Regions from separate parts of the Proteiniclasticum sp. genome, predicted to be linked through region 2. Evidence: predicted binding sites of a transcription regulator. Region 2 holds the regulator's gene; each other region holds the start of a gene.

Evidence for each region. Region 2 encodes Rex, which represses fermentation and respiration genes when NADH is low (regulators of the CRP and FNR family bind a similar motif). Its sites were predicted from a motif close to ATTGTTAANNNNTTAACAAT; they were not measured.
Region 1: a site for Rex is predicted at 3,601-3,620, ahead of RTX25_RS10740 (DUF1002 domain-containing protein). Genes of this name have one in related genera too.
Region 3: a site for Rex is predicted at 6,253-6,272, ahead of hypB (hydrogenase nickel incorporation protein HypB). Genes of this name have one in related genera too.
Region 4: a site for Rex is predicted at 4,659-4,678, ahead of RTX25_RS08180 (NAD(P)H-dependent oxidoreductase subunit E). Genes of this name have one in related genera too.

Annotation. Positions count from the first base shown of each region.
Region 1 is NZ_DAMBTF010000019.1:34,419-42,320, forward strand. It holds gene RTX25_RS10720 (ABC transporter ATP-binding protein) at 1-436, opposite strand, end outside; gene RTX25_RS10725 (glycerol-3-phosphate acyltransferase) at 433-1,146, opposite strand; gene RTX25_RS10730 (PEP-utilizing enzyme) at 1,162-2,673, opposite strand; gene RTX25_RS10735 (PEP/pyruvate-binding domain-containing protein) at 2,727-3,455, opposite strand; gene RTX25_RS10740 (DUF1002 domain-containing protein) at 3,891-4,859, shown strand; gene RTX25_RS10745 (tocopherol cyclase family protein) at 4,986-5,939, opposite strand; gene RTX25_RS10750 (hypothetical protein) at 5,997-6,506, opposite strand; gene RTX25_RS10755 (glycosyltransferase family 2 protein) at 6,503-7,615, opposite strand; gene RTX25_RS10760 (NAD(P)/FAD-dependent oxidoreductase) at 7,612-7,902, opposite strand, start outside.
Region 2 is NZ_DAMBTF010000034.1:8,024-15,925, reverse strand. It holds gene RTX25_RS13500 (ABC transporter permease subunit) at 1-106, shown strand, start outside; gene RTX25_RS13495 (ATP-binding cassette domain-containing protein) at 72-863, shown strand; gene RTX25_RS13490 (DUF6054 family protein) at 1,043-1,390, shown strand; gene RTX25_RS13485 (DNA glycosylase) at 1,487-2,437, opposite strand; gene gltA (NADPH-dependent glutamate synthase) at 2,453-3,847, opposite strand; gene RTX25_RS13475 (sulfide/dihydroorotate dehydrogenase-like FAD/NAD-binding protein) at 3,834-4,739, opposite strand; gene RTX25_RS13470 (redox-sensing transcriptional repressor Rex) at 4,884-5,519, opposite strand; gene RTX25_RS13465 (alpha/beta fold hydrolase) at 5,909-6,655, opposite strand; gene RTX25_RS13460 (hypothetical protein) at 6,866-7,855, shown strand.
Region 3 is NZ_DAMBTF010000011.1:45,177-53,078, forward strand. It holds gene RTX25_RS07975 (ABC transporter permease) at 1-267, opposite strand, end outside; gene RTX25_RS07980 (ABC transporter permease) at 245-1,255, opposite strand; gene RTX25_RS07985 (DUF5692 family protein) at 1,384-2,310, opposite strand; gene RTX25_RS07990 (hydrogenase maturation nickel metallochaperone HypA) at 2,327-2,668, opposite strand; gene RTX25_RS07995 (FAD-dependent oxidoreductase) at 2,679-5,456, opposite strand; gene hypB (hydrogenase nickel incorporation protein HypB) at 5,457-6,119, opposite strand; gene RTX25_RS08005 (helix-turn-helix domain-containing protein) at 6,381-7,370, shown strand; gene RTX25_RS08010 (FAD-dependent oxidoreductase) at 7,382-7,902, shown strand, end outside.
Region 4 is NZ_DAMBTF010000011.1:88,160-96,061, forward strand. It holds gene RTX25_RS08160 (MerR family transcriptional regulator) at 1-764, opposite strand, end outside; gene RTX25_RS08165 (YkvA family protein) at 926-1,294, opposite strand; gene RTX25_RS08170 (SpoIIE family protein phosphatase) at 1,470-2,642, opposite strand; gene RTX25_RS08175 ([Fe-Fe] hydrogenase large subunit C-terminal domain-containing protein) at 2,642-4,345, opposite strand; gene RTX25_RS08180 (NAD(P)H-dependent oxidoreductase subunit E) at 4,326-4,601, opposite strand; gene RTX25_RS08185 (pyridoxamine 5'-phosphate oxidase family protein) at 4,983-5,447, shown strand; gene RTX25_RS08190 (alpha/beta hydrolase) at 5,642-6,613, shown strand; gene RTX25_RS08195 (hypothetical protein) at 6,779-7,210, opposite strand; gene RTX25_RS08200 (hypothetical protein) at 7,473-7,902, opposite strand, start outside.

The DNA of each region.
Region 1 (7,902 bases), on a different contig from region 2:
CCGAAAGCTCACTTGGACGGTGGTTTCTTCTGTTTGTAAGACCTACACGGACAAGGAGATCCTCAAGCTTTTCCTCATACGCCTTCGTCTTTTTTCCGTCGATGATAAGAGGCAGAAGAATATTTTCCTGTGCACTTAGGGTAGGCAGAAGATTGTAGAACTGAAAGACGAACCCGATGTTTCTCCTTCTAAGAAGTGTCGCATCATGATCCGAAAGAAGGGATACCATTTCACCGGCAAGCTCGATTTCTCCCCCGCTCGGCTGATCCAGTCCGCCTAAAAGATGCAGAAGTGTTGATTTTCCGCTTCCCGAAGGCCCCATGACCGCGATAAACTCTCCCTCCTCCACATCAAGACTGACCCCATCAAGGGCTCTGACCTGATGTTTTCCGACGTCATAGACTCTGCGGAGATTTCTTGCTGTAAGAACGCTCATAATGATTCCTTCTTTCCCTCCTGATTTTTGTCTGTCTTCATTTTCGATGAATGCTTCATCATATTGACCACATATTTCGAATCAAAAGTATGTCCTTCTTTTTTATAGCGGAGAAAGGCTCGGGTCTCCGGCAACTGCGCAAGCAGATAGAATAGGGTCATGAAAAGTGCAAAGAGCGTTTCGTCACTCGTCACGCCTTCCGTCACCATGAACCAGGGAATTGAAAGGGCGACAACAGCCATGAAGGTAAAGGATGGGGCAATCATACCGATGATCATCCCGCCGGACTGGGTGATGAGAAAACCTAAAGGACTTGCAGCAAGCATCATGCCCATCACCGTGGAGTTTCCTCCCCCGCCCTTAAAACGGTAGAAAACAGGCCACAGATGACCGATGAGGACGAAAAGTCCGGTAATCAGATGATATGATTCCTGAGGATAGAGAATCCTCAGGATGACCATGGGAATAAACGCTTTAAGAAGGTCCAGAGCCATGGTGAGAACGCCCCATTTCCTGCCCATGGCCATCATGACGCTTGTGGCCCCCACCGCATGGGTGATGATGACCGCTTCACCGTCTGTTGAGACACTTGTGATACGTGCAGGTTCTTCACCGGGCCGTTTCAGGGCGAATAGCGTGCGGGCAAAAGACACTGACCCGATGAAATAGCCCATGACCGAAAATAAGATGAGTCTTCCGTAATCTTCCATATTTCCACTTCCCTCCTACTCTTTCTCAACAAATATATTTCCGCTGTATCCGTCCACGGTAACCATTCTGCCGTCTCTGATTCCTGTTGCTCCTGAAACGGATACTACAGCCGGAATCCTGTATTCCCTGGCGACAATGGAGCTGTGGGAAAGGATCCCGCCCGATTCGGCAATCACAGCACCTGCTCTTGCAAAAAGAGGTGACCAGCCCACATCTGAAAATGGAATGATGAGAACGTCCCCTTCCATGAGACGCTCAAAATCTGAAAATCCGTGAAGCACTCTTGCCGGACCGCAGTAAACACCAAGGGATGTGGGTATGCCTTTCAGATCCTCTTTCACATGATTTCTTATGGGCGGCTGCTCTTTTCCGATGATGATTTCTGGTGCATGTATTCCTTCATAATACTTAAGCTCTTCTTTTCTTTCCTCAACCAGCTTCTTAAGAGGCAGCTCTTTCCAGTCGTCCACGATGGAGACGAGCTCATCCCAGTAGAGATAGAAGATGTCCTCCTGATCCAGAAGAAGACCTTCCCTGACAAATTCTTTTCCCATAGAAAGAAAGACATTTCTGAACTGACCATAGCCTTGGGTATATAGAGAACTGATTGATTCACGAAGGACTGCAAACCGGCTAGTCCTTTTGTACAGGCTCCCATATACCCCCCTCTTCATGAGCGGAAACTTCAGGTCCTTAAATTCCAGACATTGCTTACTCCTTGAGGGTTCCTGTGCCATTTCGATCATGCTGTAGACAAGAGATGGGGTTTCGCGCCATGGAATCTTCGAGCAGTCATTTCCGCTGTCGCTGAAATGACCGAATTTCTGAATAAACGCCTGAACATCCTCATCCAGTGCTCTCCTGTCCGATTCACTTAAGGAATCCAGAGGCAGGGTATATTTCCTTCTCATCTTTGCCAGATGATGGTGAGGACTGTAGTCATCTGCCGCTTCTTCCACACCTTTAAGCTTAAGGTCCCGGATATCATAGCCTTCCTTCTTCAGACCGTTTGAGAGCATCCTGTGATACATCATCATCTCCATGGGGAGTATGATGTTGAAGTAGGCGACTTTCTCTGTTTCTTCTGCAATTCTTCGAGCAAGTCTGAGGTTCTCTTCTTTAGATGCACTCTCTCTGATTTCTCTTTCCAGTTCATCATAGACTTTATGTTTTGAGGGCTCCATAGCTCTGTATCTTCTCTCTGCAGTAAGAAAGCTTCTTGTCAGTGACAGAAGACTCGGGAGTCTCCCCAGGATTTTCATGCCGGGCTTGATATGCGGTTTTCTTGGACCATCCTGTTCTAACCCAAGAAGAAGTTCCAGCCCTTCATAAGGAATGCCCAGACTTTCAAATACCTGCCCGAAAAGCGCCATATTAAAGTATGCCCGTCCATAATAGTACCCCGTAAGACTTTCGGGGTCTATTGAAGGGTCACCTGTAAGCTTCACAAGAATTTCCGTCCAGATTCTGTTGATCATGGTGGTATTCACCGACCAGACCAGAGGCTTGATGATTCCCGGAAGCATTTCCTTTGTAATCCGGCTGGAGTAGATGGGTATGCTCAGCTGTGTTATGGGTCTTACCTGAAGAAAGTACAGTTTTCCCCATCATAAGCCCATTCCAGATCAACAGGTTTACCATAGGCTTTTGCGATGAGATACGCATTTTCAATGAGCTGATCCGCAAACTCCTCACTGATGATTCTCGTTTCCGGCTTTTCTATCCAGTTTCCCCATTTGGATACCCATCGCTCAGGGTTTTTCATGGCTGAAACCTGGTCATCCCCTGTTCCTTCCCCTGCTTCAATGATGATTTCAGAAAATCCCGTAATGGGATTTTTTGTAAAAATAACCCCAGACGATCTGGCTTCGACCATTTCCTGAATGATCACAGCCATAAGAATCGACTGGGTATCGATATCATGAGTTTTACAGTAGGTCAGAAGTTTTACATCATAGAGAGACTGCCATACTTTAAGAACAGCCTCAATGATCTCATCTTCTCCGCTGATGCCAAGATAGCTCTGAAAAAGACCAGCGCAAGAAAACTCATTATGGTCTTCCACTGAAGCCGATGAGCGCACGGCATAAGTCTGCCCTTGCTGAATGAAGTTTTTCAGCTCGCTTCTAAGCTTTCCGATCACATTTTCATTTCCTGCCTGATAATCATTCAGGGCAAAAAAGCTTACAACACACCCTTTCGGAACCGGATATCTTTTTCTCATCAGAAACTGAAGGTTTTTCGTTTTATTTCCTCCAGCATTACCAAGGGTCAGATCCTCAAGTGAATACAGATATTTTTCACGCATTTAAGATCACCTCATTCCTTCAACACTTAAATAAGGATTAATCAGAACCATATCTACCATTAATCTTATGTTCAACTTGATGAGAATGTACTTGTTAAGTGGATTATAATGCTAATAGCAACCTTCTACTACAATACCTTTAATTTTTGATAAATTATTCATAACGTTATCATTCTATCCATGGCATGTGAAAAAATGGCAGGGTTTCATTCCACCTTTTTGCAGTCTCCATATTTTTTATACCCTTCAGACAGAAGTTATTTTTTGATGTAAGGTTATGGAAGAAGAAGAGAGCTCTTCACCTTATCATTAAATAACTACATTCAAGTCCTTACTAAATCTTCATTTTATCTACTCCTTAACTTAAGAAATGTATGATATCCTTTGGGATATAAGCTAAAATAATCATGTTAAAAGAAAAGGAGCATCAGTTATATGATAAAAAGAAACCTGAAATTCAAAATAAGCTATATAGCAGCTGTGGCTATGATCATGGTTCTTTCTACAGTTTTCATAGGAGGCAGAAAGGTACTGGCTGCTGATATAAAGCAGCCGGCTTTTGCCTTCGGAGAAAGCCTGACCGAGGCAGAATACGAAAAGACCAAAGAACTTCTTGGCGTAAAGACCGACTCAAGAGAAATTGAAGTCATGATCAACGAGCTGAATGATATTCTGCATAACAGCTATTCCTACCATCAGGTATACTCTTCAGTCTATCTTGAGCCAAGTGACACAGCTGAAGGTGTGAGCGTGGAAATCGTTACCCCTGAGACCATTACAAAAATCACCCCCGCACAGTATCAGAATGCCGCAATTACTGCGGGTGCAATTAACCTCGACATTAAGATCGCCTCGGTGAAAGCGGTTGACGGTTCCGGAGCGCTTGCCGGTGTATATAAGGCATTCAGCGATGCAGACGCCGAGCTTCCAGAGGAAAACATCGTCGTCGCTCAGGAAGAGCTCGAAGAAACTTCAGACATCAGCGAAGAGAATGAAGGCAAGGAAGGCTATTCCGATGAGCTTCTCAACGCTGCCATAGCTGAAATCAAGGCACAGATCCAGAAAGAAAAGGACGAGAACAATGGTGAGATTACAGTGGTCACCATCACAAACATCGTCAATACCGTAATCAACAACTACAATCTGGATGGTGTCATCACGGAAGAGAACAAACAGAGACTGATCTCTCTCATGGAGAAATTCTCCAAGCTCGAATTCACAGATGAACAGAAGACAGCCATCAAAGACTTCGGCGAAAACCTCATAGAAGGCGGCGGAAAGCTCATGGATGATGTAAAGTCAACATGGGATGGTCTTGATGAGGATGTCAAGACAGGCATCAGCGGTTTCTTCAGAAACTTTATGGATGCCCTCGCAGACTTCTTCAGAGGCCTGTTTAACTGAAAAATGGACAGCTTGAGATCTGAAGAAATTCAGTAAAGCATATCAGCTGAAAATAAAGGCAGCGCTTCATGCACATTAGGTGTCATGAGGTGCTGCCTTTTCGTTTCTGTAACACTTTATTTCTTATTACGTATCATTTTCAGACGGTGATTTCGGATACTCCTTCCAGTGGACATCTATTGATGCCCGATCACTTTTAAGATTGACCGTTTCCTCTCCTTTGACCATCATGATGATTTCAATTGTTCCATCTAGAGATTCCTTGATGCGCTGGCTCATTTCTCCTTTACTTGGTGATGCCAGAGCAACAGGGTTGGACTGTCTGGCTTTCAGCGTCACTCTGTATTTCCCTTTTTTCACGGTGGCGGTAAAGGCATCCTCAGTCACCTTGAAATTCAGCATTCTTGCTCCTTCAATGGAACTGAAACGGAATTCCTGTCCTTCATGGTGAAAAACAAGAAAGAATCCTTTTGCGAATCTCCCCAATACAGGAACAGTCGCATAACTGAATACGACAGCACTCGTGTCCCATCCGTTGGCATGTGCCCATACATATTCTTTAGGAAAACTTGTCCCCCAGTCTTTCTCGATATAGCCGTCTGCCTCACTAACTGACCAGGAATCTTCTCCGATCTCAAGATGTCCATTTACTCGATGGTACATGCTGATGATCGAATGATTGCATTCATTCGGAAAATGAGTCAGCCAGCCCATGATGTTCGGTCTAAGAAATGATGTTCTGATCGGACTGAATGGACCGAATGTGAAGTCCCCTTTTACAGGAACACCATCAGCATCAAAATCCAGTTTCATTCCTTTTTCTGACAGCTCATTGTTTCCGATCTTCAGAACAAAAGGATCCTTCTCCCATTTCAGCTCTTCCATGGGAAAACGGATGTAGGTCGTTTCATGCCTGAGACTGTTTGTAAACTGAATAAATGCATGCCTGGTCGCCTTATGGGTAGAATATCCCCAGATGACAGATAGAATGAGATCATTCTCCTGATCATCGATCTTACTGAACCATCCCTCAAAGGATTCCGCTTTTTCAAGGCCTACCATTATTCCAAACTGTTTCATCTTATCCACCTCTGTCTCCCATCCCTTTACGAGACTTTCCGTCATTATCTCACAGTTTCACAAGACTGTATCTGAACTTTTCCCTCTTTTCTTCATGAGTATTCTTCTGATTCTCGGCCTGTTGTATCTCTGGGCTATGATGCAGGGAAGATTCAAAACGAGTGCATAGGCAATCATCATAAAGAGCACATAAAACGGTGTAAAAAAACCGAAGACCCAGAAAAATGACATGGCCAGCCAATGGGTCATTTCCCCTCTTGCAGATTCTGTGAGATATCTTGTGAGATTCTCTGTGGAGAGGTCTTTCAGGTTCTTTTTCTGATAGCCTTTCTTTCGCCAGACCGCACCTCCGTCTGGCAGTAAGCCTTTCCAGCTCCGTACTTTGAACACTTTCTCATAGATTTCTCCGCCTCTCTCAAATTTATGCAGGCGATAGAAGTATGCATCGGGATCAAAACAGCGGTCCGGGATCAAGATGCAGATGAGCACAGTACCAGCCTGAATGATTCCCCACAGAATAAAGCATAAAATGATCGTTACCGGCTTTGACAGAAAGATCACCCTCATGGCACTTCACCCGTATCAATCTTTCGTCCTTTCCACGTGACCTTCAGTCCAAATACTTTCTTGAAAACCGACAAACTGAACACCCCCAGAAAAACAAGAAGAACCGCCGGATAAAATACAGTTGTCCATAAATGATATCTGCCGATTTTTGCCGAAATCACTTTCAGAAGAATCACCCATGTCATATAAAGCAGTGAATAAATCAGCGCCCAGTCGAATTTCGAGGACATTAAAAAGGCTGAAAGATGAAGTGGTACGGAGGTCAGTGAAGTAACCCAGAGGAAAACCAGAATAAAAAGGAATAACGGCGTTTTCGATGCGCCTTGCGCAAAATTCTTTGTCCATCCTTCAAGAAGACTGCTCAGACCTTCCCCATACATTCTGTAGGAGATATCCTCGTCTCCCATAAAAATACTGAAAGGCAGATTCTTCCTCTTCATCTCAAGTCCAAGGGAAACATCATCGACCACACTGCTCTTTATGACCCTATGACCTCCGACCCTATCATAATCCGGCCGTGAAATGAGGATGAGCGGTCCGTTAAGCCCTGTATTTATGGGTTTTTTCAGGGCAGAGCCGTTGGCTGCAAACTGCAGAAGATTGAAAAACAGGGAAAACTGTTCGTAGACTTTTTCCGTTTTATGGAAGGGCTGCACAGAAACTGCAGCTTCCGATTCAGAAAATCCGCTTACGAGTCTTCTTACCCCATCCTTTCCGAGCCTGACATCTGCATCAATGAAAAGGAGAAGATCTCCTTCAGCAGCCTCTGCACCAGTCTGGCATGCCCAGGATTTACCCAGCCATCCATCGGGTTTGTTTTCTAAAGTCAGAAGCTTGACACCATAAGACTCCGCAATGACAGCGGTTCCATCTTCTGACCCGTCATCCACACAGATGATTTCTTTCGGAATAAGGGACTGATTCCTCAAATCAGAAAGCAGCAGCGGAAGATTTCTCTCCTCATTTCTTACAGGAATAATGACTGAAACGGATGGAATGCGGCTCCTTTTCCTCTTTTCTTCAGGTAGCTTCGGTATATGGTTAAACAGTATGGCTGTAGAGAGCAGTCCAGTCACTGCGATGAAAAGGTCCAGTATGTCCCTGTTCACAGCTTTGTTCCTTTCAGCGTTTTACGCACTTCATCGGCTGCAAGTTTACCTGTCAGGATGGAAACCGGAAGACCCGAGGGGCTGAATGTCCATTGTCCGCACTGATAGACATCCTCTATCGGGGTCGTCACAGATTTTGCGATTTTCCTGAAGCGGTTTTCTGCCGGCATCTCACCTGTGAATGCCCACCCGGTGATCGCGCCCTGGGCATTAGAGGTTTCACGCTCGATGGTCAGCGGTGTGGAACACAGGGCAAACTCTGTATGCTCTTTCAGTTCGGGGAATAG
Region 2 (7,902 bases):
AACATCGGGTGCTTTCAGAAGAAAAAAGAAACAGGGAAAGAAACTGAGTTCAAAAGAAGGAGGTGAGATGTATGCTGATTCTTCAGAACTTGTCCAAGACCTTTAACGAAGAAACGCCACTGGAGAATAAAGTGATCGACAGTCTCTCACTTAAGGTGGAACATAAGGACTTCATCACGCTTCTTGGTTCCAACGGAGCAGGCAAGTCCACTCTCCTTAATCTCATTGCCGGTACATTGGAGCTTGATGAAGGTCAGATCATACTAGACCATGTGAATCTCACGTCCATGAAAGCGTACAGACGGGCAGGTCTCATCGGCCGCGTCCATCAGGATCCGAGACTCAGCGTATCGCCTAACATGACTCTTCTTGAGAACCTGTCTCTTTCCGATGCCAAAGGGCAGAGCTTCAGTTTAAGACGCGCTGTAGATATGAAAAGAGCTGGCTTCTATAAGGAACAGCTGGAAACCCTAGGCCTAGGCCTGGAAACTAAGCTCAATACCAGAATCGGTCTTCTTTCCGGTGGACAGAGACAGGCTGTCGCACTCTTCATGGCCATCATGAAGAAACCGAAGATCCTTCTTCTGGATGAACATACCGCAGCACTTGACCCAAGAACCTCTGAAATCATCATGGGTGTCACCGACAGACTGATTCGTGAGAATGAGATTACCGCCTTGATGGTCACCCACAACATGAACCATGCGCTCTCCTTCGGAAATCGGCTTCTTATGATGCATGAGGGAAAAGTTGTCGAGGATCTGAAAGGGAAAGATAAAGCGTCGCTCAACACGAAAGACGTCATCACCATGTTCAAGAAGAATGCTGAGACCATTGAGGACCGGATAGTTCTCGGGCTCTAGCGAATAACAGAAACCACTCCTCCTAAAAAGCCCTTCTGCGATTTTCGCAAGAAGGGCTTTTTCATGGTATCTAGTCTTAATTCTAAAACCTTGCTTAAATATCATTATTTACTCTATCCTCTATCTTCCGATATGTTAACATGAACGTATAGAGACATGAAAAGGAGTGGGGACAGATTATGGCAAAAATATCCATGCAGGGAAAAGGAAATGGAAATGACATCGCAGAACTTATTACAAGAGAGATGGAAAGCAGCGGAATGAGCACTCAGCTCGTGGATTCCATCACCCGTCAGACAGGTGATCTGTACATGCACATTCTGGTATTTGAAAAATACTATATGCGTTCATCCAACAGAGCCAGTCTTACGGTTGTGGTCACCGATGCCGATCATGACATCAAAGTCGATGCCATCGGTGCAGGAGGCGGTCAGGGTGTATTTTTCAGATTCTCCTGGGGAGCTGAAGAAAGCTTCGTTTCCGTTATCGAGGAAATCCTAAGAAGAGAAAACTTTACGGAAATATAAATGCAGAACAGAAAATTCCCTGCTGAAGACACATCTTCAGCAGGGAATTTTCATCTGTTCTCTCTTATCGTTAACCTGATGCCTGGTCGGCACCGTCTAATCGATCCTTAACTTATTTTCTCTTGCATGGTAGAAGAGATACTGCTGGGCAATGCCGGAGAGCTCTCCAAACTGTTTCTGCCCGAAAGCTCTGATTCTGCTAAGATTGCCTCCTTCTGCTCCGTAGAAATGGACCATGGCTTTTTTCACCCATACATCCACCGGGAACGCCTCTTTCTTCTTCATGGAGAAAAGCATGACGCAGTCTGCAACCTTTGCCCCCACTCCTGTATACCTCTGGAGCGCTTTATGGCACTGATCATGAGGCAGTGCCGCAATGGATATAAGATCATCTTCCAGAAAGAGCTTCTCCTCGTCTGACAGGTCTCTCATCCCTTCACTCTCCCTAATCAGCTCGGCCCTTCTTATGGCCTGTACGGTGTCGTAGATGTACTTGGCACGATACCCCACACCTAATGCCCTAAGCTCCTCAACGGATGCTCCTGCGAGCTCCTTTGGCGTAGGAAACGCATAATGGGTTTCTCCCTCATATATGATCTCTTCACCGTAGTTCATGCTGATTTTTCGGATACCTTCCTTGATCTTAGGGATCAGATTGTTGGAGGACAGAATAAAGGAAATCAGCGTCTCGAAAGGCTCCTGATTCAGCACCCTTATTCCATACCCGAAAGCTACAGCTTCTTTAAGGAGCGGATCTTTTCTGAGCACCCGTTTGATCTTATCGTAATCCCTGTTCAGGTCAAAGTACTCTTTGAAGAAATCTTCAAACTCCTCTCTGGTCACATTCTCAAGAAATACATCCTGACCGGTTAAATAGGCTCTGATGACTTTGCCATGGACTACACCCTGAAATCTTTCTTCATCTTCTTTGTCCATTCTGTTCCAGCGGAAGCACTGACCGCATTCGAAAATGTGCTTGGGATGAAAGTTCTTTACCCCTTTAAGAAGGATTCCATTCTCTCTTTCTTCAATTTCCTTATAGTCCATGTTTACCTCTTTTCTCTATTGGAAGCTCTCCGTCTCTGATAAGTGCTCATGAATTCCGAAGGCAGCCTTTTTACCGGCACTCATGGCAAGAATCACTGTAGCGGAACCTGTGACGGCATCTCCGCCAGCAAATATGCCTGGTATGGTGGTTTCGCCGTTATCTTCGTTGATGATGATACACCCTCGTCTGTTGGTTTCAATGCCTTTTGTGGTGGAGGCGATGAGCGGATTAGGTGATGTGCCGAGAGACATGATCACGCTGTCGCAGTCGATGACAAATTCGCTTCCTGTCACTTCCACAGGTTTTCTTCTTCCTGAGGCATCAGCTTCACCAAGTTCCATTCTTACACAGATCATCCCTTTGACAAATCCGTTCTCATCCACAAGGATTTCCTTGGGATTGGTAAGCAGGTTCATGATGACCCCTTCTTCTATGGCATGATGAACCTCTTCCGCTCTTGCAGGAATCTCCTTCTCCGATCTTCTGTAGACGATCAAGGACTCCGCACCCAGCCTTGCCGCTGTTCTTGCGGCATCCATGGCCACATTTCCCGCACCCACGACAGCCACTCTTTTTCCGTGACTGATCGGCGTATCATAGTCGCTCCTGAAAGCCTTCATGAGATTGGCACGGGTAAGATATTCGTTGGCAGACATGACACCGTTGGCGTTTTCACCCTTGATGCCCATGAACATGGGTAGCCCCGCCCCTGAACCGATGAATATTCCCTTGAAGCCTTCATCTTCGATGAGACTTTCGATGGTTACTGTACGGCCGACGATGACGTTGGTTTCGATCTTCACGCCCAGCTCCTTGAGGAGACTGATTTCTTCCTTGACGACGGTTTCTTTAGGCAGTCTGAATTCAGGAATACCATAAACCAGTACACCACCCGCTTCGTGAAGCGCTTCGAAAATCGTCACATCATAGCCGAGCTTTGCAAGATCTCCGGCACAGGTAAGACCCGCAGGACCGCTCCCCACAACGGCAATCTTGATGCCGTTTGACGGAAGCTTATCCGTATTCTTATATCCGTTCTCCATTGCCCAGTCCGCAACGAATCTTTCAAGTTTACCGATATTCACCGGTTCACCCTTGATGCCCACAATGCAGGAACCTTCGCACTGCTCTTCCTGAGGACATACTCTTCCGCAGACAGCAGGAAGGTTGCTTGCACGGCCGATGGTATCTCTTGCAGCTTTAACATCCCCGTTTTTCAGTTCCTGAATGAATTTAGGAATATCTATGGCTACAGGGCATCCCGGTACACATCTCGGATTTCTGCACTGAAGGCATCTTTCCGCTTCAAGCAGAGCCTCCTCATGATTGTATCCGAAGCTCACTTCCTTGAAATTTCTTACTCTCTCTTCCGGTCTCTGTTCCCTTACTGGTACTCTATTTCGTTTCATGTAGAATTTCCCCCAAATCACATAATTCCGAGTCCTTATGTACAGATGCCTGTTCTTTTACAATCATCTTTTTTCCTTCTACAGTTTTGTACATGGACTGACGTCTCATGGCCTCATCAAAGTTGATGAGATGAGCATCAAATTCAGGTCCATCCACACAGGCGAACTTCACTTCGTCTCCTACAGTCACTCTGCAGGCACCGCACATTCCCGTACCATCCACCATGATGGGGTTAAGGGATACAACGGTATGCAGGTTATAGGATTTTGTCAGCCTTGATACGAATTTCATCATGATCATGGGACCGATGGCCACACATATATTGTACTCTTTGTTCTCTGTTTCGATCAGTTCTTTCAGTTTGTCGGTAACAAGTCCGTGGAAACCGTAGCTTCCGTCATCCGTACAGACATAGAGGTTTTTCGCCACCGCTTTGAACTCTTCTTCAAAAATCAGCGTTCCTTTTGAACGGGTACCGATGATGACATCCACATCGACTCCCTTTTCCTTCAGCATCTTCACCTGCGGATAAACAGGAGCTGTCCCCACACCTCCTGCAATAAAGACAATCTTCTTACCGGAAAGATTCTCTTTATCATCTGTCACGATGTCCGAAGGATTACCAAGAGGACCAACGAAATCTCTGATTTCGTCCCCTTCACTCATCTGTGCAAGCTTCTTAGTGGATGCACCCAGTGTCTGGAATACGATGGAAACGGATCCTTCTTCTCTGTTATAGTCGCATATGGTCAGCGGCACTCTTTCTCCCCGTTCGTCCACTTTGACTATGATAAACTGCCCGGGCAGAGCAGCTTTGGCTACACGCGGAGCCAAAATATCCATCTGGTAGATGTTTTCTACCAGCTCTTTTTTCCGTATAATTCTATACATTTTTTCCCCCCAATATTGTTGTATGGTGAGTCTAAATCTCACCTTTACAGTATACGTATTATGCCCTTCCATTTCAACAAAACTCAGAGACTTTTAAGCACTATAAAGGGGACCCTTTTTAAAGGTCCCCAAGATTTCGCTTCACTATTTGTCCAGGTCGTTCATCAGATAGACAAGTGTCAGCAGACTTTCGCTTAAATGTACATTTTCAACAGATACATCTTCAGGTACATTGATATCCAGCGGAGCAAAGTTCCAGAGGCCTTTTACGCCGTTTTCCACAAGTACATCAGCCACTTTCTGTGCCTGAGCATGCGGTACGCAGAGAATACCGATATCAATCTTGTTTTCTGCAAGGAATGACTCCATCTGATCGATGTCGCTGATTTCAACATCTTTGATTCTCATTCCGATGAGCTTAGGATTAACATCGAAAATCGCCTTCAGATCAAATCCGAATTTGTCGAAACGGGTGTAGTTTGCTACGGCCTGTCCGATGTTACCTGCTCCAATGATAACTGTTGAGTATCTCTTATCCAGTCCCAGGATATTTGAGATTTCATTATATAGTTCTTTTACGTTGTATCCATAACCCTGCTGTCCAAAACCACCGAAACAGTTGAAATCCTGTCTGATCTGTGAAGCGGTGAATCCGATTTTCTCACTAAGTTCCTTAGAAGAAACTCTGTCAACATCGTTTCTCAGCAGTTCAGCCAGGTGTCTGTAGTATTTTGGTAATCTTTTGATAACCGCCATGGAAATGTCTTTTTTCTTATCCATCCTCGCACCTCATCGTTAAATAAATTTCTAACAATATAATACCACAAATTATATGATCATGTGTTAATATTTGTCAAAGATTTTTATCAAAGATTTCAATTTTATGAGTCTGTTAAAAACATCTATATTACGTTGTTAATTTTTAACACTCTAACAATATAATTGCTGTTTCGCGTTGCCTATCAAGGATAATATTCACTAGAAAATAAAATTATTGTGAAAAACTTCTTTACTCTTCAGCGATCTGAAATGGTTTGCATAATGAAAGAGGACACCTAAGTGTCCCTCTTTCATTATGCAAACCTATTTTGAAGATATCATTCCTATGCTTCATGAATCGGTTATATGAAAAAAGTCACTGCTGTCCCCTTAAATATGCTTCTGCTCGATCATTTAAAGGCTTCGACAACGGCATCGAGGATAAACTGCTGCTGCTCCTCATAGCCGATATCCGCCAGACTGTCTCCATCCTGAGTACCGTAGTTTGCAAAACTTGAGTGGTTTCCTCCTCTGATGATCTGTCCGTAGGTTGTTTTGGGCAGCCTTTCCTGGGCTTCACTCAGCTTATCGTAATCAATGATGAGGTCCTTATCTCCGACTAGGGAGAACACCTTGAATGTGCTCACAGAAAGATCGGTGCTTCCATCAGGATATGCTGCAAGAAGGATCAGCCCTCTTATTTTCTCGGGATTTCTGCTGACATATCTTGAAGCGGATACCCCACCCAGAGAATGACCGATAATGACCCAGTCCTGAATTTGATCATCTGCCACGTAATCCTCAGCTGCATAGTTTGAGAGAATCGACAGCTTAAACGGTGCTTTAAGGATTACTGTCTTATAGCCAAGGGACGCGATCTTTCTACCAAGATATCCGTAGGCCCTCTCAGAAACTCTTCCTCCCGGATAGATCACCACACCGCCTTCAGGATTTTCGGGGGTAAACACAAGATCTCCGCCGATTTCCTCATAGGCGATTCCCTCACCTTCTGTTAATGCTTCCTCTGCAGTCAGCGACGGCCTGTAATAATCCTCTGCATAGATGTAGAGGCCAACCCCCACAAATACCAGAACGATGATAAGCACTCTGATGATCCGGTCGAACCATTTCTTTCTGCTTGATTCTTTAACTTCCATATTTAACACCCTCAGTTCCTCTAAAATGATTTCTCTGTATTCATATTGTACACTCTTTATCAGTATACTTCATTATAGCCCTTCTATTAAGCCATTTACGGGATAATCTGTTAAGAAAAGGAAAATAAATCTATTCTTTCCTATTAACGCTTTTTCCTCAATGAAGCTATGCTAAAATAGAATCAGTGAAGAAATGGGAGTGTTATGAATATGGTGAACAGAGTTTTAGATAAAGATCGTTATATATTTTTAGAAAAGCCGGCCATGGAAGTCTACAATAAAGAAGAAACCCTTAAAAGAGCCGATGAGATCGAAGCCTATATCAGCGAGCTCAAAACCTTTAACATCAGTTTGGAAAAACTTTCAGCCACTTCCTTGAGCAAGGCGGAAAGAAGCCTTATCCTCAATCTTGCTTTTATCCTCTCATCAGAAGAAAAGCTATGGGATAAAGTGCTGGAGAACAGAAGAATCCCCTTCAGTACATTTTCAAAACTTGTGGAAGAGCCTGTTTTTGAACTGAAAAAATGGCATGATCTTATTCTCTCCTACAGTATCCTTTTCCACGGTGAAAAGTATCCGCTCATTACACGGTATCTCCAGTATGATCTTAAGGAAAAAGAAGATTCTTTTCCCATAGACAGCGATGCACATTCGGGTCTTACCCTCAGAAAAAAAGGCAGCTATGCCTATATTCTGTCCAGCCAGGGTCAGTTTATGAAGATAAAGGATGAAGGGAACAGTGTAGGCGATGTCACTTCGGGAAAAAAGGCAAGAAAACGGCCGAACCTCCTGAAACCCTTAATCGCCATAGTTATGATCGCGCTGATTCTTGGCCTCGCTTATCAGTATATGTCAGAAAAGGTTGACCGGACCATCATTATACGCGCCGAGGGAGAAATCAAAATGAATTTCAATCCCTGGGGAAACCTCGTAAGCATTTCAGCTGTCAATCCTAAAGGTCAGGAACTGATCGAGAAATCGGATCCCGAACAGAACGACATCGACACTGTCCTTGCAGAAATCATCGAGCAGGCATACATCAGTGAAGCCATAAAGGAAAGAGATGAGATCATCATCCTTATCTCCGGCGAATTTCTACCTGAAGATTTCTTCAAATCCGGTAAAACCCATGACAGGATCCTCTCCTATCAGCTGGACTGCAAAATCAACAACAACGGTTCTTTCCTCTATGTGGAGTAGTCATGGAATGCTTAACTCCGCTCTGGCAGAATGATCTGAAGAGAAGC
Region 3 (7,902 bases), on a different contig from region 2:
AGCATCGGTACCAAACCAGAACCTTCTGCCTGGAGCAATATTTTTCTCGGAAAGCGCCATATAGGCGGGATCTCCCGGAAAAATCAGCTCTGCAGAAAGCGTAAATATCACAAAAAGTATGAGGATGACGTACTGGGGATGGATCTTTCTTACGCGGGAGGTCTCGGTCTCCTTCGCAAGAGTCTCCACCGGGAGGCTTTTAAGTATCCCCTTCAGCCTTTCCTGTCCGATCTCATCCACATGACTAAAGAGCTCTTTCTCTTCCATGGTTTCTCCTTTCTCCGGCCATGGCCGGACTGATGAGCACACAGAGTGTCTCCAGAAGCATATTCATGACAATCACAAACGTTCCTGTGATCATGGCGATGACAAGAAGAAGATTATAGTCATGATATTTTGCGCTTTCAAAAGCCAGGCGTCCAATACCCGGAAAGGCGAAAACCTCCTCTATGACATAGGTGGCACCTATAAGATGCGGAAGGGAATTGGTCATGAGGGTGAGATACGCCGGAAAGATATTCCGTGTACCATGCTTCAGGAGGATTTTCCCTCTTTTCATCCCTCTTATCCTGTGCATCAGCATATACTCCTTTTCCATTTCCCCAAGGTAAAGGTTTCTTGCGAGATATCCGAAGTACCAGAGGTGGCTGATAAGGAGCGCAAATATGGGCAGAACAAGATACGGGATGCGTGCCATAAAAGAAGGGTTCGCGCCATGGGGAGCATCTCCGCCCGCCGGAAGAACCCCGAGAAAGACGCTGAAGACGAGAATGAGCACGAGGGAGGACCAGAATACGGGTATGCTCCCGGCAATGACTCCGGATTTCAGGATGATCCTGTCCAGAAGGGAGCCTTCCTTCATCGCGCATGCCGCGCCAAGGGGAAGTGCAGTGAAAAAGATCAGAAGAAACCCCAGGCCGCCAAGATACAGGGAACCGGGCAGCGCAAAGGAGATCACCTCCGTCACGGGAATCTTGTATTTGTAGGAGATCCCCAGATCCCCCCTAAGGGCATTACCCGCCCACAGTCCGTACTGAACGTAGACAGGATCATCCAGTCCAAGCCTTTCTCTTGCCTTCTCCTTCTCCATGGTGCTCATCCGTTCGGTACCCATGCCATAGTAAGCGACAAGGGGATCCCCCTTGGCCAGTCTCGACATGCCAAAGACCATGACAGAGAGCACAAAAAGAGTGAAGACAAGCTCCAGCAGCTTTTGTGCAGTATGATTCAAACGGGATATTTTTCTCCTCTTCACTTTTCTTCTCCTTCCTTGGGACCCACCCGGGGCACGTGTGTGTCTATCCGTAAATACGGATCCCTGCAAAAAGCCCGGAATAAAGGCAAGGAATATATGCTATCCTTGCCTTTTAGTCACACTTATTCTTATAGGCTGTTGGCGGTCAGTGTTTTCTTGTAGGATGTGGTATGGACATAGATTTCCTGCGTGACAGGATTCACTTTCTTCTTGTACATGGTGTAGAGCATATAGGCGAATACCCCTACATTGAAGACAAATGAAACTGCGCTTAAGGTCATGAGTCCGCCTTCGGTGTAGGTCGGCAGAACCTTGAAGTAGGATGCCGTCTGGAAATCCACCGACAGGGAGAACATGGCATAAAGGGACAGGATCTGTGCTCTATGCTGAAGCCATGCTCCGCGCTTGAAGGCATACTCGGCGATGACCGCCGCAATGAGAATACCGAAGCCCGCATAAAGGGATCTTGTGGAAATGCAGTTGTAGACATAGGCGTAGTTCCAGAGGGTGTACCCGATGACATACATCCAGGTCATGTCCGGCCAGATCATATCCCTTGACTTGTCCTTTGATACTCTGATGCCCACAAAGCCCGTGAGGGTCAGAATGGTGAGGATACCTGCAATGGCGTTTAAGATATTCCAGGTTCCGCCCATGACCGTGATGCCTCCGGCATCCACTGTGAGAGTCTTGTAGGTGGCGAAAACCTGAAGCTCTCTGTAGACCGCTTCAGCGATGTTGATGGAAAGAATCGCTGCAGGGAAATAGGCTGCAAACTTCTTCTCTCCAAGCTTTGTGAAACGGATGAGCATGAATCCGTATACCCCGATAAGGGCGGATACGACCTTCACCCAGCCGAACCAGGTTCTTCCTGTCGGCGAGCCGAGAGGTCCGAAAAAGATCCCTACGACAAGAACGAGCGGGAGCACACAGAACATGATGATCGATACGATCTTTGACCGTCTTGTGATTTCGTTCAGAAACAGAAATGCGGCGATGAATGCGATGAGCGCAAAAAAGCTTGAGGCATTCAGTCCTTCATATAAAAAACCCATAATATTATCCCCTTTCCTAATAAGCTACAATTTCTTTGATACTGAATTCCTGGCCGGAGATCAGATGATAGTCATCCGATCCGCAGGATGGGCAGATTCTTCTGTGCTCCACAATGTTGTACACCGTTTTGCATTTATTGCAGGCGCCTTCTGCAGGGAGTGTTACAATTTCAAGCTTCGTGTCCTCATAGTCCGTTTCGCTGACAGCCGCCGGATAGCACTCCTCGATGAATCTTGGAATGGCCTGGGAGAGCTGCCCGATTTCAAGAACGATCTTATCCACCTTGGTCAGGCGGTTTTCCAAAGCGAAGCTGTCCACAACCCTGATCACTTCATAGACAATGCCAAGTTCATGCATACTTTCACCCCTATCTTGTTTCGCTGAACGGATTGATTCTGTTCAGTGTGATCTTCGCCTTACGGGTAATCGCATTCTTCATGACGGTCTTGGGCAGCTTGTCCAGTTCAAAACCTATGACATCATGCACTCTCTCAAGCTTTATGGCACCGAATCTGCATCTGAGGGTACAGGCACCGCAGCCTACGCAGAGATACTCGTCCACCTTGCTCGCTCCGCAGCCAAGGCATCTTGCGGTCTCCTTTTTGATCTGTTCCTCCGTGAGGACACCTCTCAGGTCCTTGAAGGTGGATTTTGAAATCCTGCCGTCCACATGCATGGTTCTCTGACGGACCGTGCCGTCATAGTCCACGATCTCCATGAGCGCATCTTTATCCAGCATCAGATAGGACTGGGTATCTCTTCCGAATACCAGTGACTGCCCTTTCTGAACAAATCTGTGGATGGATACTGCAGCTTCCTTTCCTGCCGCAATGGCATCTATGGCAAGCTTTGGTCCGCTGGCGACGTCTCCGCCGGCAAAAATATCGGACTTTGATGACTGAAGCGTCACGCGGTCGACCTTAACGGTGTTTCTTGGAGTAAGCTCCACACCCTCGCCCTTGAAGAGATCACCGTAGTCGAATGTCTGTCCTACAGAGAGAAGAACATAGTCGCATGGCACAACCTTTCTGTCGTTCTCGTCAAACTGCGGACTGAATCTTCCTTCTGCATCGAAGGTGGAGATGCATCTCTTAAACTCCACACCGGAAACTTTTCCGTTTTCATGAAGGATCCTTACCGGTCCCCAGGAGTTGTTTACGGCAATGTCTTCAGACAGAGCTTCGGAAACTTCTTCTTCATGGGCAGGCATGGTCTCCCTCGACTCCAGGCAGTAGAGATCCACTTTGTTTACACCCTCGAGTCTTATGGAGCTTCTGGCCACATCGATGGCTACGTTTCCTCCACCGATGACAACGACTTTCCCACTGACACCTGTGTTTTCCTGAAGGTTCGTCTTCTTCAGGAAGTCCACGCCATGCATGACCTCAGATGCATTTTCTCCTTCAATCCCAAGTCCGCGGCCGCTGCTTGCACCGATGGCCACATAGAAGGCATTGAATCCTTTTCTTCTTAAATCTTCCAGGCTGACATCCTTACCGATTTCAACGCCGGTTTCAAACTTCACGCCCATTTCACGGATCACATCGATTTCGGCATCCAGCACATTCTTTTCCAGACGGTAGGAAGGAATACCAAGAGTCAGCATACCGCCGAGCCTTTTCTCCTTCTCAAAGACGGTAACATTGTATCCATCAAGTGCAAGATCATATGCGCAGGTGAGCCCCGAAGGACCTGATCCGATGATGGCGATTTTCTTGTCGCTGTAGTCATGCCTTTTCGTCGGAATGAACCGGGTTTCCGACGCCATATCCTTTTCCGCAATGAACTTCTTGATGTCGTCCACCGCAACAGCTTCATCATAGCCTCCGCGGGTACAGTCCTCTTCGCAGAGCCTTGGACAGATTCTGCCGCAGACGGCAGGAAGCGGATTGTGCTTTTTGATGAGCTCCAGAGCTTCGGTGTACTTGCCCTGGGATGCAAGCTTGATGTAGCCCTGCACCGGAATATGGGCAGGACACTTGGTGATGCATGGCGCTGTTCCTGAATCCAGAGTATTTTTACGGTTTACTCTGTAGTCGCTGTTCCATTTGTCCTCTTTCCACTCGGTGTTTCTAGGTGTCACTTTAGTCAGCGTCTCATCGATGGGAGACTTCGAGCAGAGCTTCTGGCCAAGTCTTATGGCATTTGTGGGACAGACATCCACACATTCTCCGCAGGCAACGCACTTGCTCTCATCCACGACGGATCTGTAGTTCGATCTTACGATGTCGTTATTGAGGTATTCGTTGGCCAGTCTCATGGCATAGCATCCGCATCCGCAGCAGTTGCAGATGGCATGGGTATGACCTGGTGTATCCAGGTTCGGGATAGAGTGCATAAGACCGTTGTCTTCAGCCTTTCTGATGATCTCAAAGGCTTCTTCTCTTGTGATTTCTCTTCCTCTTCCTGTCTTGATGTAGTACTCGGCAGCATGGCCAAGCTGAACACACATCTCTTCTTTGAGGTGTCCGCAGCCTTCACCCATGGACTCACGGGAGGTTCTGCAGGAACAGTCCGATACGGAGAAGATATGGGATTCATTGAGGTGCTTCGTGACTTCTTCATAACTTGCCTTCTTCGAGTTTCCGTCGATGGCACGCTCGATGGGCAGAACCCTCATGGGCCCTCCGCCTATGGGCATAATCCCTGCAGCCATGGGTCCTTTCTTGCTGCCGAAGTAGTAGAAGGCTTCCGCCACTTCAGGATGCATTTCAACCAGTTCCCTGTTGTTATTGATCATCTCAAGATGCCCGGGCACGAAGATGTCATGCCAGTAGACATCCACACCGTCAACGGTGTTCCAGAAGGTGATCCCGGTCCATGCAAGGTGCTTCAGAGCTTCCTTGACCTCATCAAGAGGTTCTCCGCAGGCCGCCGCTATCTCCGTTGCATTTCTTTTCTTTCGAAACTCCACATGAAGGGCAACCTTTGCCTGAAAAGGCGTAACCAGTGACTCAAGGGCATAGTACTCCGGACCGAATGGAATCGCCTCACGGCTGGAACCGGCTTTTGTTCTTCCGATCTTGTTGGCAAGATCAAGAACCTCCTGTCTGTAGGCTCTTCCGTCAACATCTGCCCAGTTCAGCGCAAAGTTGAAGTTCTTCGATCTGTTGAAACTTGTCTTTTCCAGTTTTTTAGTCATCATTTAACCCCTTCCCATTTCTTTCTTTATCCAAGCTGTCCATACATCCATGCCTTCCCCGGTCTTTGCAGAGATGGGGAAGATCTTAATATCGCTATTGAGCTTTCTCACTCTTTCCTCCAAGAGACTCATATTGAAGTCGAAATACGGCATGACATCGATCTTGCTGATGAGGAGTGCATCCACCTTCGCAAAGATCATGGGATACTTCAAAGGCTTGTCGTCCCCTTCGGGTACGCTGAGGATCGCAATGTTCTTCATGGCACCTGTGTCATAGCCTACCGGGCAGATGAGATTGCCGATGTTCTCCAGAAATACAAGATCCACATCCGACACTTCAAGCTCGTCGATGCCTGTCCTTGCCATGGTGGCATCGATGTGACACAGTCCTCCCGTATGCATCTGCACCGCCTTTGCACCCGCTTCCTGAACGGTTCTTGCATCCACATCGGAATCCACATCCGCCTCAATCACACCGATATTCATCTCGCTTTTCAGCGCATGGATGGTGCTCACAAGGGTCGTGGTCTTTCCGCTGCCTGGCGAGGACATCACATTGATCATGAACGCATTTTTTTCTCTCAGTTCCACTCTTGTTTCGTCCGCAGTCTTCTTGTTGTCTTCATGTATGTTTTTCTTTATGGAAAACACTTTAAGTTCATTCATCTTAATCCACCTCAATCATTGATTTGCCTTGATTATAGCAATGAGGCACCGGGTCAACAATAGAGGGGATTTGCCTTGATTCCGCAATTATTTACTTTACCCAGGTGTTTACAGGTGAGTAAAAGACTCAGGGATTGTTATTTTTTTATTAAAGTGTAAACACATAAGCAAAGTAAAATTTTCTTCTATCCGTTGTATATAAATGAGATCTATGTTAAAGTTTTGTTAATCTTTGAAATTTATTGGGATGGAGGGAGACTGATGATGGACAGACAGGCAAAGCTTACAATTATTTCAGAAGGTCAGAAATACGGCGTCACGAGAACATGCGAGAAGCATGACATTTCAAGAACGCTTTATTACCGCTGGCTGAAGAAGTATGAGAGCCTTGGCATGGAAGGTCTTGATTCAGGTCGCCGTACTTCTGTTCCGGTCAACAGAGCCCCTGATGAAGTGACCGAGCGAGTGGTCACCCTCATCAGAAGCTATCCCTCCTTCGGCCCAAGAGAAATCAAATACCTGCTGGAGGAAATCGGACACGACATCAGCGAGTCCTGTGTCTACAACATCATGAAAAGACTCGATCTTTCCACAAAGGAGAAGAGGGTGAAGTTTTCCAGAAAGAAGCTTCCCAGTCCTTTAGGAGATACTCCGGACTTTCAGACTTCAGGATGCGGCGAATGCTGGTTCTTCTGGATCACGGTCTATGGCGGACTCAAGGAATCAGAAAAGACCTACGCTTATACCATCTTCGACTATAAGAGCAGAGTCGCCTGTTCAAGAATCTATGAGGAGCTTTCCATGGACTGCTTTGAGGATCTTCTGACGGCAGCCGCTCTTCCCGTTGCGCAAAGCCTCGGATTCAACACGAGGTATCTCTGCTTTCTTGAAGATGGCAGCCTGCCCTGCAGAAACAGAAGCGCATTTCTAGGCAGCGTACATAAGATTCTTCAATCCAGCGGTTTTGACCCTATGGTGTATTTTCTGAAAAGCGAGGAGCTGAGCACAGAAATCGATCAGCTGAAAAAAGAGTATGCACTTCATGCTCTCGCCTGTATCATTCCCCATCTCCATAAGGAGCTTCCTTTCAGCGAAATCAGGCTTATTCTCCAGAGAAGCATAAGAAGCTACAACTTAAGACACAGAACATACTATGGAGAGATTCTCGCATCACCTCTTGAGTATCACAGCAAGGCTACGGGAAGCAGCATGATTCTGCCTCTATGGGCCTATATCGACCGAGAATATTAAGGAGTGACAATATGCACGTTGCCATAATCGGTGCCGGTTTTTCCGGCATGCTTTCCGCCTATCTTCTGAAGAAAAAAGGAATAGAGGTCACTGTCTACGAGAAGGAAGCAGTCCTTGGCGGACACTGCAGGACGCTTCTAAACAGAGACCTTGTTGTTGAGCTTGGAACGGTCATCTGCTTCAGTCAGCACATCAAGGAGCTTTTACTGGAGCTTGATATTTCCTATTCTGAGCGCTTCACCTACAGAAACTTTCTGGATGAAGACTTCAGAAAGGTTGAGCATCTTTCCCATGAGGAGATCCTGAGCCTCATGGAGGAGCTGCCAAGGCTTGAAGGGCTCATCAAGGCTTACTCCTGTACGGAAAAGAGCCATAATTACGGTAAAATCACAGATCTTATGATTCCGCTCAGCGAGTTCCTTATGAAGCACAACCTGAATACCATCGGTCAGGTCATCGCGCCGCATCTGTCTTCCTACGGGTTCGGTTCCATTGACGAGATTCAGGCATACTACGCTCTGAATGTCTTCGA
Region 4 (7,902 bases), on a different contig from region 2:
CCGTTTTCAACCCTGGAAGAGATAAACATCGTCATGACATCTCCAGTCAGTATGAGACCTTTTTCCTGGAGATACTGAAGAGGTTTTTCCAGATGCTTCATCGATATCATTTCTTCGTGATTTTTACGTATAATCGTATGGATGCATTTTCTCTTAGGAGATGATTTCGCAAAAGAAGGTATAGGAAGCGGCCAAAGCTTTGAATTATCCATGGATATACATAGTGCCATATAATAGGAAAATGGTTCTTCACCCTTCAGAGCAGCATACGGAATTCTTCTGGTGTAATAAGTTAAAGGCAGAAGCTCCATCCAGGCTCGTACATACGGAAGAACTTCTTCATCCTGAAGCAGCTGATCCTTATAAGAATGTGGAAGATAGATCAGCTCAGGTAACATTACTTCCTCGTAAAAGGGTTCTCCTTTTTCAATAAGATCATAATACCTTTGAAATGTGATGAGCTTCTCTAGCTTTATCTGTTCAAAGGCGATCTGGCGTTTCTGTTCGACTATGCGGCTTGAAAAGGCATGCTGAAGCTCATCATTGGACAGATTCTTCATAATAACTGCGACTTGGGATAAGGAAAAACCTAAGCTGGAAAACCATCGTGAAGTAGATACAATCCTGACATCCATATCGGTATAATAGCGATAACCATTTTCCTGATCCTGAAAAGGTCTGATGATTCCTTTCTTTTCATACTGACGCAATGTATCTACCGTCAGCCCCTGCATGCCGGCAAATTTCTTGATGGTGTAGTTCATGATTTCCCTCTCCATTCATTTATAGTTTCAGTTTTTTCATTTGTTAACCCACGCGGTATGTAGGAACTTATTTATTGCAATCAGGAATAAATACTGATTAAACACGGATAAGCACCCATGCTACTTAAGAAAATAACGTTTATATTGAAGAACCACAATGGTTAAAGATAAAAGGATTTAAATAGCAGCCAGACTATAGACAGCCAAATCAGCACAATCGGTATAGCATAATACCATTTTTTAGGTTTACCGTTTTCCCACATTCCTTCGGCTTCAATCCTGAAACGAATGAAGGTCTCATCTGGAATCTGACGAACAGTCAATGTTATTAAAGCCGGGAGAATGATCATGTCGTCCAGATAACCAAGTACCGGTATAAAGTCCGGAATCAGATCGATAGGAGAAAGAGCATATGCGATTGTAATTGCAGCCAGAAGTTTTGCTGCCAGTGGGGTGTCTTTGCTTTTCAGGCATAAGAATACTGCAGGTATATCTGTTTTCAGCTGTTTTGCTCTTTCTTTCAGATTCATTTTCTCACCTCGTCCCCTTTCATATTAATGTATTTCTTATGAAACTTTCACCATTATACGCTTCTCCTGAATTAATGGACTATTCCCTGTATCCCATCATAGGCAGTCTTTTCCATACCTCTAGAATATTTTGACAGAATTATCCGGAAGGATTGTATACGACACAGCTTCTGATCTAGATGGTATAAAGATGGACCTTCCTTCCATACTTTTCAAGAAGCTCCATTAATCTATTGATCTGATTGACCTTATAGTTATAGTTGTATGAGAATCCAGGTTCCTGATGAGCAGGATTGACAGCAGTGCCCATAAAGAGCTTGATCTCTGTGGCATCATTAAGAAGCATTCTGCTTAATCTTGCTGCAGCATCAGATGAATAAAGCCTCTTCAGGATATTTTCACTTAATTCATCACCAGTTAATCCTTCAAGAATACTGATCACCTCACCAAGAGTAAGAACGCCTTCGGTGACAAGATCCGCTCCTTCCATCAAAGCCACAGGTGGAAGCTTTGCAGTGATGCAGCTCATATCGATGGATAGCGGAATATCGAGTTCTCTTGAAATGATGTTTGCCGTGGTACCACCTGAGATCACCTTTATCCCTTCTGCATCCATAAAAGATCTTGCAAATACCACATCATCTTCCGGATGAATGGGTGGACCGGTGAAGAGATTGAGGATCTTCTTCTCTTTCATGGACAGGCACAGTACACTGGCATCGTCCCCCGGTTTTAGATCGTAGAGTACATTGGTGTATCCCAGAACCTCATGAGCCAGAATATTCGTTGATTCTCTCTTAAGGGAGAGCTCTTCGATAAACTCTTTGATGTTCTCCCACTTCCATCCGAAATTCAGAAGTTTTCCTACTCCTGCATGGACAACCCCATCACTGATCACCGTCAGGTAGTCTCCTGGGACCATACTGATCTCTGACTCATAGATGATCTTTCCATGGATCTCTCTTCTCTTTTTATGAGGCATGCTGAGCTTTCCTTCCCTGAAGTAGAAATAGGAAGGGTTGTCGAATTCAACAATACTGATCTTTCCGCTGTTATCCGCCATGATGATGGTAAAGGTGGAATAGGCGAGCTTTCTCACCGAGCACACAGGAAGAGTGCTCGTTATGGTTTCGATGGTATCTTCAAGTGTTGCGTCTTCCTTCAGCATGGTCACCGCAATCTTTGCAGTAAGTGTTGCCAGGATATTGGCTTTCACTCCACTGCCCAGACCGTCAGAAAGAACCATGATCTTCCTTGTCCCATTCTCTGCAATCTCTATATGGTCTCCACATAGCTCCTCACCGTATTTATTGATCGAAAGATGTGTAACATCCATATAGTAGTCCATCAGTTTCCTTCCTCCTGAACAAGATCCTTCAGCTTATTGAGCGCAATCTTAGTCTCAGCTGTGGTTTCTCCAAGAAGGCTTGCGATTTCATGGGCAACTCTCATCTGTTTTTCGATGACCTTATTGGTTATGGCTATGGTGTTTTCTTTCATCAGCTGCAGCTCATCTCTTCTGTTTTCTTCCTCTGTGATGTCAGACATGATGACAAGGATCTGATTGTCCTTAGGCAGGAAAATGATGCTCTGCATGACAATAAGACCGAACTCCTTATATGCTACTCTTCTGCTCAGCGCATTGATTCTTGTCCTTCTGACTTCCTCAAAGCCGCTGTGATCAAGAAGTATCTGGATCGGAAAATTCTTGAACTCACTTGCCTTGGTGTTGAAGGTCATCTCGGCAGATGGATTGATCTGCAGAATACAGAGATCCTCATCCAGCACAAAGATCATATTGGGTGAGTTATAGAAGATGATGTCGCTCATATGCTCGGCTCTTGTTCTCATGAACGGCATGCACATCTCCACATCCGACATTCCATCCAGAACTGCCCTCGCTTTTTCTCGGCAGCTGTCATAGCCGCAGGCACCGCAGTCCAGTTCATCCTTTGGCTTTCTCTTGCCCATGCGGGCAAGGGTCATCACAATCTCTTCTTCTGAGTACTGATTTCTCTTTATGGGGCATTTAACATAGCTTGTGGAAAGATCGATCCCCTCATAGGAGAGTTCTCCTGTCTCACCTTGCCAGCCTTCTTTGACATGACTCTTGACCAGCTGCTTTCTCTGGAAGGTGCTTATGGCTTTCTTCGGGACACAAGGACCCGAGATACAGGACTCATGGCAGGCATTAAGCTCCAGAAAAGCAGGCTTAAGCATTCCGCTCTTCAGCTCCTCAAGAACTTCCTTGACCTGACTGATGCCTTCAACATGAAGTCTGTCATAGCCGTTCTTGTTCAGCGCCGCTTCAATGCCCTCACTGATTCCGCCTTTAAGGGGATATTTCTTTCCCGATGCTCTACCTGAGACGTCAGGCTCATAGGGACTGAGCATTTCAGGGTCGAGATCCATCTGCTGGAACAGTATGCTGATTTCTTCCATGGAAATCACCGCATCAATTACCCCTTCGTTTCCGAAGGTCAGCGGCTCACATTTTTTGCTGAGGCATGGACTGATGAAGACGGTATAATCATCCGGATTTTCCGCTTTCACCGCTTTTCCCGTGGCCATCATGGGAGAGATCACCGGGATAAGGTAATCCGTAAGTTCCTCATAATATCTCCTGATGATGAGGTTCACCGTCGGGCAGCAGCTTGAGATGGCATATTCGGGTTTAGTTTCGGATATGTATTTCTCGTAGGCCGCCGTCACTTCATCTGCCCCTGAGGAGACTTCAACGATCTTCGAAAAACCAAGCTTCTTCAGGCCATGAATAAACCCGCCTTTGTTTCTGTAGAAGCCGGAGAATGAGGGTGCAATGAGTGCTACCACTGTCTTTCTCTGAAAAAACGCTTTCTTCAGTTTTGGCAGATCGCTCTGCACGTCTCTTGCATTCTGCGGACAGGCTAGAAAGCACTGACCGCAGGCTATGCATCTTGAATCGTCAATGATCGCCTGATGGTCCTGAAACCTTATGGCCTTAACAGGACATGCTCTCACACATCTGTAGCAGTTCTTGCAGTTCGCTTCCTTAAAGTTGATCAGCTGCATTTCTTCTCTCCTCCCACACTTTTTTCAGTGCTTCTTCTGCATTCTCCGGTGATAGAGAAATGAGCTTCCCGTCCATTCTCACACTGACACCTTCTGTGCAGTGACTGAGGCAGAAGCTGCCTTTAAGCTTAATATCATCAGTTAATCTATTACTTTCGATATAATTCTCCATAGCCTTTACGACTTCATAGGACCCTTTCAGATGACAGGAACTTCCTACACAGATTTCCACTTCCAGGGGACTGACTTCCAGCATAATTCCACCTCATACATATTTCATGATTTAGGACAAACAATGTTTAAAGTATAACATTGGGTTAATTTTTTAACAACTTTTAGCGAGCCAGATTACATTATTTGTTGTCCTAGCAGCCTGCCTATCAAATTCCTGCCCCAGAGACCATTCATATCCGCGCTGATTCTCTATTTCTTATCGCCTCTATATGCTGCTTTGCTCTTCATTTCTGCTTAAATCATGAAAAAGCCCAGCACTTAACAGCTGTGTAATAATCTCACAGTCATATCGTTTATTGCATTACGAAATTCTTTGGGGTTCAGGCTATTAGACATAGCATTCAAATTTCAGGTAGTGCTATACTAGAAGAAATAAAAAGAATGAATAGATGGAGGTAAAAACATGAAAATCAATGCATGCAAAGCCATGGTAAAAGAGAATAATTTCTGTGTACTATCCACCTGCAAAGATAACCTGACCAACAGTTCCTTGATGCTTTATCTCTCAGATGAAGAAGGAATAAAGCTCTACATGCTCACCTTGAAGGGCAGTATGAAATATACAAACATGGAAGAAAATCCTGATGTGAGTCTTCTTATTGATACAAGAGAGCATATATTTGATGATGAGCCTCATGTCAAAGCCCTTACAGTGTATGGACGCTCAACGATTATTCACGACGAGAAGCTCAATCAGGATATCATCGATAAGCTGGTAGATCGGCATCCAAGTCTTAAAGCCCTAGCCTCCATGGATAAAGCCACCGTCGTCCAGGTGGAGGTAAAGAGTTTTCTCTACCTTGATGGAGTAAATGATGCCGAATATATCACTGTCAGAAAAAATGGTGAAGCAGACGGCAGACGGTAATAGACCGGCTCTACTCTATTCACGATATCCCGCAGATTCCTCGATTGAAAAGACGCGTAAACCGAAGAATGCAGAAAGCATTCCTGACATCAGCTTAAGCGTCTAAAGGCCAAATCCTATTGCAATCTTTGAAAGACAATTTAACGAAGCTTTTGTTTTCATAGAACCCTATACAGGAGGTGTTCACTTTGAAAGTGACCTATGCAATGGTCGATAAGCAGCTTAGACTCAGAGGATTCCTTTTCAATCTGTTTTTCCGTAAATCAAGTGAAGCCAAATTCCTTAAGCTCATGCATTCTGCAAAAAAGTTTGCTGAAAAGGCAAAAGGCCGCAAAATCAAGGGTATTCACTCTTCTGAAGAATGGATCACACGCGAAGATGGCACTATACTGCGATTATGTATCTACAGACCTAAGCACTCAGTAAATAACGTCCCTGGAGTTCTATGGCTTCATGGTGGCGGGTATGCTCTTGGAATCCCCGAGTTCTTTTTTGATTCCTACAAGAAACTGATTGGAGCCAGTGACTGTATTATCGTCGCACCGGATTACAGATTATCAATTGAAACGCCTTACCCTGCAGCTTTAGAAGATGCATATACTGCTCTTAAATGGATGAAGAGTCATGCGAAAGAACTGGGTATAAGACCCGATCAGCTGATGGTTGGTGGCGAAAGTGCAGGTGGTGGATTAACAGCTGCGCTATGTCTCTATGCAAGAGATAAGGATGAAGTGAAAATCGCTTTCCAGATGCCCTTATATCCTATGATCGATGACCGGATGATTACGGAATCTGCAAAAGAAAATAACGCACCTGTACTCAACTCCAGGATGAACGAACTCGCCTGGAAACTATATCTAGACAAGCTATCCGGGAAAGATGTTCCTTACTATGCAGCTCCAGCAAGAGCGACAGATTATCGAAATCTACCTCCTGCTGTTACATTTGTAGGTGATCTTGAACCATTCCGAGATGAGACCATCCAGTATGTTGAAAACCTTAGAAAAGCAGGAGTGCCTGTTGATTTCAAGGTTTTTTCGGGCTGTTATCATGGCTTCGACATAATCAATCCGAAGGCAGATGTAAGCAGGGATGCAACTGCATTTTTCATCAATACTTTTAAGTGTGCCGTAGATAACCTTGATTCCAGATCAAAACAGCTCTAGCTTAAATGCAAATGTGACGATATTTCCTCTACATCACTTTCCAGTAGTTTCAGTTCAGTAAATGTAACTGGTTCAATCCATGTAGCTGTTTTTCTTACAATATTATACATCTATTACACCTTACCTTTTCATTCCTAGTCAGATCCCATCTCATTTTTGATCATACTAATCCCATAGTATTCCGCCATTGTCTTCGATTAAACTATGTTTACCACATATTGGACAAGGATAACTAGTAATATTGATGTGATTTAAATCTAGCCGATTCAATTCAATTCTACAATTCGGACATTGATGTTCTATTTCTAACGAACTATCCTTACTTGATAGCTTGATATGAAATTTACCATGAAAATCTTTACACTTCGAACAATAATAAACTTCATGCCCATAATCAGCAGCAATTTCCCCATCTGCTTCATTCAAGAACTTTTCTATTTTTTCTAGCATTACTTTCGACTTAACAAGTTCTGGAAGCAATGCAAATTTGGAAGATACATCTAATACTCTTTCGGGACTATACATCATCCCAATACCAACTAATAATTCTTTAGTATAATCACAATTCTTACATTTTATTTGATAACTACTTCCCATTTATAGTTTCCCTCCCCATTTATACTCAAGTACCAGTTGCTATAAAAAAATATAAAATACTTAATTTAGAACCCTCACATACCAATGAAGTCTAACAAATCCGCATAAAAGTCAAAATATATTTTTCCACTCTCCATATAAAGTAATCTATGTCAATTTTCTTCATCAAGTATCCCTTCTCTGGAGAAACACCAAGATGATGTTCAAGCATAAGTTCTGCAAATGATGTCCCATCATACAACTTTACAAGCGTATTGCTTGCCTACATATTTTTCAATCGAACTATTATTACTTGGTCAAGAGAAACATCCCTAATATTACAACGTTCTAGCCCACGTACATATGTCTTCAGACCTAGCGCATTGATAGTTTTGTTCATATACTCTACAAGTGATGCTGTTCTTCTTTTATATCCAAAACTCCTTATTATGGTTCTTAGCTTTATTCTGCAATATTTTTTTCCAGGAGTTAATAAAAGTTGAATCTTTATGACTTTAAAATAACTTGCAATTACATCCTGTTCAAACTCCTGATCACACAACAGATACTTACTTCCCATCTCTTTAAGAATATAATTAATCTCATCAACGTAATCAAGACTTCCATCCAGTTTATTCATCTCATGCCGAATCAAATTTAAAAACTGTTTCTTTTCAGCTTTATATTTTGCAGCTAATAATTCTTCTCGTCTT